One region of the Caballeronia sp. LZ043 genome, then DNA from elsewhere that is predicted to be linked to it. Evidence: predicted binding sites of a transcription regulator. Region 1 holds the regulator's gene; the other holds the start of a gene.
What was found. Region 1 encodes FliA, which starts transcription of late flagellar genes. Its sites were predicted from a motif close to CTAAAGTTTNNNNNNNNNNNGCCGNTA; they were not measured.

Region 1 (4,336 bases):
GGATGGGAACAGCGGTGCTGCTCGCGTATGGCCTCTTCGCTTTGTGGCGCCCGTCGCACGATGCGTCGATGGTCGTGCGGCTCGTCGCCCTCTATGTGTCTTACGGCGCCCTGACGCTATTGGTCGTGAGCCGCGCGAGCGCCATGTCCGGAACGCGCCTGACGCTCACGACCATCGCCGATCAGGCCTTGCTCGGACTCGCGCTCGCGGCTGGCGGCGCCAGCGCGCTGCCGCTCATCTGGGTGATGTTCTGGTTCCTGATCGGCTCGGGATGCCGGTATGGCAAGCGCACGCTCGCGGTGTCCTGTACGACGGCGCTCATCGTGGTGATCGCGCTCGGCCTCGGGCAACCTTGGTGGCATGCCAACCTGCCGGCCGCGATCGGCCTGGGATTGAGCGTGCTGGGGGCTTCGGTGTATCTGAGCGTGCTCGTCGACCGGCTCGGCAAGCTCAATCTGGATCTCGCGCGCCAGGCGTCCACCGATCCGCTCACCGGCCTCTCGAATCGCTATGCGCTGGAGAAGATCGTCAATCGGGCGATGGCCGCGCCACCAACCAGCCAGGACGGCCACGACGCCGATGACGCCACCGCCCTGCTGCTGATCGACCTCGACGGTTTCAAGGAAGTGAACGACACCTACGGACACGCCGTCGGCGATGTGCTGCTGCAATCGTTCGCGCATCAACTCGAGGCGCGCCTGCGCAGGACCGATACCATCGCCCGGCTCGGCGGCGACGAATTCGTCGTGCTCGCGCATCAGGTGCGGGACCGCTCGGCGGTGCTCGCCGTGGCCGACAGCATCCACTCGGCGCTCGCCGCCATCACGTCGGTGCAGGAGCGGGCGGTATCGGTATCGGCGAGCATCGGCGCCTGCCTGCTGTCCGGCGCGACGATCGCGCGCCCGTCCGACATGAACACCGTGCTGCGCGCCGCCGACCGCGCCATGTATCGCGCCAAGAGTCTGGGCGCCGGCAAGACCGTGTTCGCCGAAACCCACGATTTCGAAACCAGCTAAACAAATGGCCCGCATCGCTGCGGGCCATTCGTCTCATGCGTCACGCGTCGAACGTCAGACTTACGCTTCGGCGCCGGTCCACGCCTGCTCGCGCAGCTTCGTGCGCAGACGCGCCACGGCCTGGCTGTGCAGCTGGCACACGCGCGACTCGCTCACTTCCATTACCGCGCCAATCTCGCGCAGGTTCAGGCCGCGCTCGTAGTACAGGCTCATCAGCAGCTTCTCGCGTTCCGGCAGCCGGTCGATGGCTTCGATCAGCGCGCCGCGCAGGCTGTCGTCCATCAGCGCGGACAGCGGATCCGAACGGTCGACGCAATAGCGGTCGAGGAACGGCTCGTCATCGGCGGAACGGTCGAAGTCTTCGTAATAGATCAGCTGCGCGCCGTGCAGGTCCTGCAACATCGACTGATATTCGTCGAGCGGCATCTTCATGTGTTCGGCGATCTCGGTCTCGCTGGCGGACCGGCCGAGGTTCTGCTCGACCTTGTGCACCGCCGATTCCACTTCGCGCGACGTCTTGCGCATGCTGCGCGGCAGCCAGTCGTTGGCGCGCAGCTCGTCGAGCATCGCGCCGCGAATCCGCTGGCTCGCATACGTCTCGAACTGCGCGCCCTGGTCTTCCTTGTAGCGGCCGGCCGCGTCCAGCAAGCCGATCATGCCGGCCTGGATGAGATCGTCGAGATCGACGCTCGCCGGCATCTTGGCGACGAGCTGAAGCCCCAGCCGGCGAACGAGCGGTGCATATTTCGTCAGCGTTTCGGACTGTGAGAGTTTGCCTTGGGCGTTATACATCTTGGTCACCTATCTTGATCACATCGACGCCGTGCTGCTCATGGCCATTTCGTGAAGCGCGGCCGCACGATGCGCCGTCTCCCGTCCGCCCTGCTCAGAGTCGCCAACCGGAATTCGCGCGTCCGCCTGGCCGTTCGCCGCACGCGCATACGGCGCGGGGCGCATCGGCCAGTGCAGGAGCTCCGCCGCAATCGCGCGGTAGTCGCGTGCCGCGGCCGTGGCCGGGAATGCTTCGACAGCGCAGCGTGAGAGTTCCTTTGCCCGAGCGACGCGCGCATCCTCGGACACATATCCCGCCTGCACCAGCGACACAGCCAGATACCGGCTTGCGACGCCCGACAGGTTGTCGAACGCGACCGCCGCATCGGCCGGGTTCTGCACGTGATTGATCAGCACGCGGAACTGGCCGATCGCATGGGCGTAGTGCAGACGCTTCATGCACGCATACGCCTCGGTGATCGCCGACGCGGCCACCCGCGTCACGACGAGAAAGTCATGCGCCTGCGCCGCGAGCGACGAGAGCGCGCCATACCGGTCCAGCTGCGCGTCGATCAGCACGATGTCCGCCGGACCGTCCAGCAACGCACGGCATTGCGCGGCGTCATGGCTGATGCGTTCATCACGCGGCGCCGCGAGCAGCGAAAAGCCGAACGGCGTGCGCCCGGCGGCCTCCGCGAGCGTGCTGCGGCCCGTCATCACCGCGGCAGCCGCGCCTGCATCCTCGATGCCGGTGAGTCGGCTGGCCGACGCCGCGTTGCGGTGCTCGTCGATCACAAGCACATCCTTGCCATGTACCGACAGCGCCGCGCCGAGATTCACCACCGTCGACGTGCAACCGATTCCCGCCGGGCCGCCCACGACCGCCACCACACGCGAGCCAGCTCGCGTGAGGAGCCGTCGCAGACCTTCTGCCTGGTCGAGCACGAACTTATCCAAAGTGCACCCCATGCATGTCGGTCGAGGCACGCGCGGACAGCGCGGAGAGCAGCGCGGGGACTTCTTCTTCGTTCGGCACGAACGGCGAGCCGTCGCGCGGAATGCAGAACGCGCTCTTGATGAGAAAACGCTTGGTCGCGACGTACAGGTTCTCCGGCACTTTCTGTCCGGTCGAGACGTAATGCACCGGCAGCTTGTAGCGGATCACCGTGTCGAGCACGCCGCCGAGATTGGTGGCTTCATCGAGCTTGGTCAGGATGCAGCCCGCGAGCGGCGGCTGGTCCGGCGCGCTCTTGTAGGCCTGCACGACTTCGTTCAGCGTGTCGCCGTGGCTCGTCGCGTTGAGCAGCAGGATGCGCTGCACCGGATGGCCCGCGCCGCACAGCATCGCAATCTGGTCGGAGACCATGCGGTCGCGCTGGCTCATGCCGATCGTGTCGATCAGCACGATATGTTTGTTACGCAGTTCGGACAGCGCCAGTTGCAGGTCGGCGCCGTCCTTCACCGCGTGCACCGACACGCCCAGGATCTTGCCGAAGATGCGCAGTTGCTCGTGCGCGCCGATCCGGTAGCTGTCGGTCGTGAGCAGCGCGACCTTGCTGGCGCCGAAGCGCATCACGCAGCGCGCCGCAAGCTTCGCCGTGGTGGTCGTCTTGCCGACGCCCGTCGGGCCCATCAGTGCGAACACGCCGCCGCGCTCCATCAGCGCGTCTTCGCTGTCCATCACCGGAATGTTGTTTTCGAGGACTTGCTGCACCCATTCGAGCGCGCCTTCGACAGTCTCCATCTCCGGCATGTTGTCCATCACCATGCGCACGAGCTGCGCCGAGAAACCGGCCGAGAACAGGCGCTTGGTCAGCGCGCCGCCCGTCGGGTTGCGGCGCTGGCGCTCGCTCCACATCAGGCCGGCGAAGTGCTCTTCCATCATCTCGCGCATCGACGAGAGTTCGTTCATCACCGTGTCGTTGACGACCTGCTGCATGCGCGCCCGGATCGCCTCGGTCACGACCGCCGCCGCATTCGCGGGCAGGCCTTCGAAGACGCTTTCCGGCGTGGCGGGCGCGGCGCCCGGCGCCGGCGTTTCAGCGTGCGGCGCGCTCGTGTTGATCTTGTGCGCAGCGCGGCGGGCTGCGACCTGCGCGGCTTCGCGCGCCCAGTCGGGCGTTTCGACCTTCTGCTGCACGGCCGGCTGCGAGACCGGTTGTGAGACCGGCTGCGGCGCCGCTTCGGCCCGGGCCGGCTGCTGCTGACGCAGCGCAAACTTGCCGGCTTCGGATTCGGTCGACCGGGCGGTCGACTGGACCGGCGCCTGCGACAGCGTCGTCACCGGCACGCCCATGCCGCGCGCAATCGCGGCCGACGGCGTGAGCGGGCGGTTCGACGGCATCGACGCCTGTTGCGCCAGGCGCTTCGCATGCTCGATCAGCCACGGGTTGGTGTCGGCCATCGTGCGGGACGTGTCGTCGGCGGAGGATGCGAAGTCGTCTTCGTCATCGGCACTCGCGCCGAACACGGAGGAAAACACATCGCCGTTCACGTAGGGGTTCGTGGCTGCCTGCTGTTTCACCGGGATCGCTGCCGCCGCCGCGGCC
Region 2 (4,336 bases), on a different contig from region 1:
TCGTGGTCTGCACGGCGCCGGTTTCCAGTGCGCGCTCGATGAGCGCTTCCTGCTGCGCCTTGCGAACGGCATCGGCAACGAGCGACGCGGGCGCTTCCACTTCCGCCTTGATCGTGCTGATGATGCCTTCCGCTTCGACGATCACCAGTGACTCCGCCGAATCTGCGCGGCTGATGATGACGCGCGGCGGGCCGCCGCCGTCCGCAATGCTTGCGCAGAACTGCATGCTTTGCCCGCCGATCACTTGCTCGAATGTTTGAATCATCGCTATCTTCCGCGTTGGTTGGACAAAAGCTCACCAGGCTCGGAATATCCGGCCTGCCTTCCTGATTGATCCGCCTGCCCGCACGAGGTTCCATTCTGTAAGCCCGTGCGCGCTGGCGCAAGTTCAGCGTCGTGCCTCGGCGAACCGGCCGAGGATGGCGGCGGTGACGTCGTCGGCGGGAAACAGGGCTTCGATCGCCAGCTCGGACAAGGTGATGTCGACCGGCGTGCCGAACACCGTGGTCGTGCTGAAGAACGAAAGCATGCCATGCGGCGTGCGCAGGCGCAGCGGCACGACCACCGGATCGGGCTCGTGACGCCTGGACGGCGGCGCGTGGGCGTGCGCGGGCGCGGGATACGCCTCCAGTTCGGCGTGCAGTGCAACCAGCGCCGGATCGCCCGACACCTCCACCTGCCGATGCAGCCGCGCGAGCAGATGCGCGCGCCACTCGTGCCAGTTGTCGATGACGCCGGCGAGTCCGCGCGGATGCATCGAGAGGCGCAGCGCGTTGACGGGCGGCGCCAGCAACGCGGCATCGGCGGATACGATCAGCGGCGGCAGCGCCGCGTTGGCCGCGACAATGTTCCAGTGGCGGTCGATGGCAAGTGCCGGAAACGGCTCATGACCTTTCAGGACCAGTTCGACGGCGCGGCGCGCGCTGGCCATATGCGGATCGGCCAGGGCGCGCTCCCGATACAGAGGCGCGTAGCCTGCCGCCATCAGCAGCGTATTGCGCTCGCGCAGTGGCACATCGAGCTGTTCGGCGAGGCGCATCACCATTTTCCGGCTCGGCAGCGCGCGCCCCGATTCGACGAAGCTCAGGTGCCGCGTCGAGACATCGGCCTCGCCGGCCAGATCGAGCTGGCTCATGCGTCTTCGCTGACGCCATTCGCGCAGCAGCGTGCCGACGGTCGCGTCCGGGGCGGAGGACGCCGGATCAGCAAGGGCGTGGACGAGAGTCGAGTTCATGCGGACGATCTTAGTCGAACCGGATGCGCCCGTTCCATTACCTGCCACGTCATCACAGCGCGACTGCCTTGCGTCCGCGGCGCCGATCGGCCGGAACGTAACATTTACGACGCAAACATTTGCGCAGAAAAACTTGCTCCGGACACCCTTCATTTCCCGTTCTTACCGGCCGTTAAGAGCCTGAACAAGCGAACAATGCGTCGCGAGCCGTGCGCGTCTTTTCTTCAAGCAAGCACGCACGGCCCGCGGCGCGCGGAAAACTGCGGAGAAATCATGTTTGTCATCATCGGATGGGTGGTGGTCATCGGCTCGGTGATCGGCAGCTTCATCGGCGTCGGCGGCCACCTTGCCGCGCTCGTGCAGCCGTTCGAGCTGCTGTGCATTTTCGGGGCGGCGATCGGCGCATTTGTCGTGTCGAATCCAACCGCGACGCTCAAGAAGACCCTGCAATCCATCCCGAAGGCGTTCAAGGGCGGCGGCTATACCAAAGAGAAGTACGTCGCGCTGATCGCGCTGCTGTACGAACTGCTTCAGAAGGCGCGCAAGGAAGGCATGATGGCGCTCGAAGCCGATGTCGACGCGCCCGAATCCAGCCCGCTCTTTCAGAAGTACGAGCACGTGATGGCCGATCATCATCTGCTCGACTTCATCGTCGACTATCTGCGCATGATGTCGGCGGGCAATGTCAACGCGCTCGAGATGCAGGACCTGATGGACGAGGAACTCGAGACGCATCACACCGAGAGCTCGGTCGCGGCCAACGCGATCCAGAAGATGGCCGATGGCCTGCCTGCGTTCGGTATCGTCGCCGCCGTGATGGGCGTGGTGCACACGATGGGTTCGGTGGGCGCCGCGCCCGCCATCCTCGGCGAGATGATCGCGGGCGCGCTGGTCGGCACGTTCCTCGGCATTCTGCTGGCTTACGGCTTCATCGGCCCGCTCGCCGATCTGCTCAATGCAAAGGGCGCTGCGGAAGCGAAACCGTTCCAGTGCGTGAAGTCGGTACTGCTTGCTTCGATGAACGGCTACGCGCCGACTATTGCGGTGGAATTCGGCCGCAAGGTGCTGTTCACGGCGGACCGCCCGAGCTTCAAGGAACTGGACGACGCGGTGCGCGCGACCAAGATGCCGAAAGCGGCTTCCTGACCTGCACGCGCACGCAAGAAGGAAATCACTCTCATGGCTGAGAAACCGTCACGCGATCCGCTGCAATCCGTACTTGCGCCCACCGTGGTCGTGAAACGCAAGAAGAAGGCGCACGGACATGGCCATCACGGCGGCGCGTGGAAGATCGCCTACGCCGACTTCGTCACCGCGATGATGGCGTTCTTCCTGTTGATGTGGCTGCTCGGGTCCACGTCGAAGTACGACAAGGAAGGCATCGAGCAGTATTTCAACACGCCGTTGTCGGCGTTGTTCGGCAACGATGGCGGTGCGTCCACGCATACGAGCGTGATTACCGGCGGCGGTCAGGATCTGTCGAGCACGCGTCCCGGCGAAGGCAAGAAGAGCCAGACGCAGCCGGTGCCGCAGACCATCGCGCGCGCCGCTGTTGCGATGGAGGATTTGCAGAAGCTTCAGCAACTGAAGCAGAAGCTGACTGCCTTGATCGAACAGACGCCGGCGCTGCGTGCGTTCAAGGATCAGATCCGGATCGCGATCACGAGCGAAGGCTTGCGTATCGAGATCGTGGACTCGCTCAATCGGCCGATGTTCGCTTCCGGCAGTTTCAGGCTCGAAGGTTATGTGACCACGATTCTGACCAACATCGGGGCTTCGCTGAACGATGTGGAGAACCGCGTGTCGATCGCGGGACATACGGATGCGGTGCCCTATTCCGGTGGTCAGGCCGGGTATTCGAACTGGGAATTGTCGAGTGAGCGCGCGAATGCGGCGCGGCGCGCGCTGGTGGCCGGGGGGATGAAGGAAAGCAAGGTGCTGCAGGTGCGCGGGCTGGCTGACGTGCTGCCGCTGAACAAGGATGTGGTTGATGAGCCGACTAATCGGCGGATCAGTATTCTCGTTCTTAACAAGGCCGCGGAGCAGGCGTTCTTCAAGGATGGCGGGAGGACGACGGTCGATCAAGGGCAACCGGTGGAGGCTGCGATTCCGGCTGCGGTGGCGGCGAAGTCGAATGGGACGGTGAGTGTGGTGAAGTAGCATTGCGACCAATCGGGCCCGCGGAGGAAACACGAGTTCGGATCGTGCTTCACGTCGCGGGCTCTTGACCCGACGTCTCACCCCACCCACTCCCCCACCGTCTGCACCACAAGCCAAGCATTCGCGGCACTGATCACCACGAACAACCCCCACGCGGCCACCTTCATCCAACTCGCGTTGACGAACTCCCCCATGAGCCTCCGATCGCTGGTCATCCGGATAAGCGGATACAAGGCAAACGGCAACTGCAAACTCAACACCACCTGACTCCCCACCAGCAACTTCCCCACCGCCCCATTCCCGAGCCAATAAACCCCGATCAGCGCAGGGATCAACGCCAGCGCCCGGGTAATGAACCGCCTCTGATAACAGGGAATCTTGAACCTCAAGAACCCTTCCATGATGACCTGCCCGGCAATCGTCCCGGTGAACGTCGAACTCTGCCCGGACGCGAACAGCGTCACCGCGAACAAGACCGCCGCCAGCCCCGTCCCCACGATCGGCGCAAGCAGCTTATAAGCGTCCTCGATCTCGGTCACCTGCGTATGCCCGGTCGCATGAAACGCCGACGCCGCCAGGATCAGGATCGCCGCGTTGATCATCAGCGCGAGAATCAGCGACACGATGGTATCCAGCCGTGAAAGCGTGATCGCAGACCGAAGACTTGTCCGGTCACGCTCCACCACCCGCGTCTGCACGATGGACGAATGCAGATAAAGGTTATGCGGCATCACAGTCGCGCCAAGAATCCCGATGGCGAGATAAAGCGGCTCCCGCTGGCTCAATGCATGGATCGAAGGCACGAGCCCGGCCGCCACCGAAGGCCAGTGCGGCTTCACGAGCACGAGCTCCACCACATAACCGATCCCGATCGTTGCAATCAGCCCGAGCATGATGGCTTCGAGATCGCGAAAGTTCTTGCCCTTCAATCCGAGCACGATG

Region 2: a site for FliA is predicted at 1,383-1,409, ahead of motA (flagellar motor stator protein MotA). Genes of this name have one in related genera too.

Annotation. Positions count from the first base shown of each region.
Region 1 covers NZ_JARUXT010000001.1:2,768,741-2,773,076, forward strand. Annotated here, with positions in the region: gene QCE64_RS12700 (GGDEF domain-containing protein) at 3-1,016, shown strand; gene QCE64_RS12705 (RNA polymerase sigma factor FliA) at 1,077-1,808, opposite strand; gene QCE64_RS12710 (MinD/ParA family protein) at 1,827-2,744, opposite strand; gene flhF (flagellar biosynthesis protein FlhF) at 2,737-4,336, opposite strand, start outside.
Region 2 covers NZ_JARUXT010000004.1:555,608-559,943, reverse strand. Annotated here, with positions in the region: gene QCE64_RS30030 (hypothetical protein) at 1-265, opposite strand, end outside; gene QCE64_RS30025 (helix-turn-helix transcriptional regulator) at 389-1,234, opposite strand; gene motA (flagellar motor stator protein MotA) at 1,508-2,380, shown strand; gene motB (flagellar motor protein MotB) at 2,414-3,394, shown strand; gene QCE64_RS30010 (Nramp family divalent metal transporter) at 3,472-4,336, opposite strand, start outside.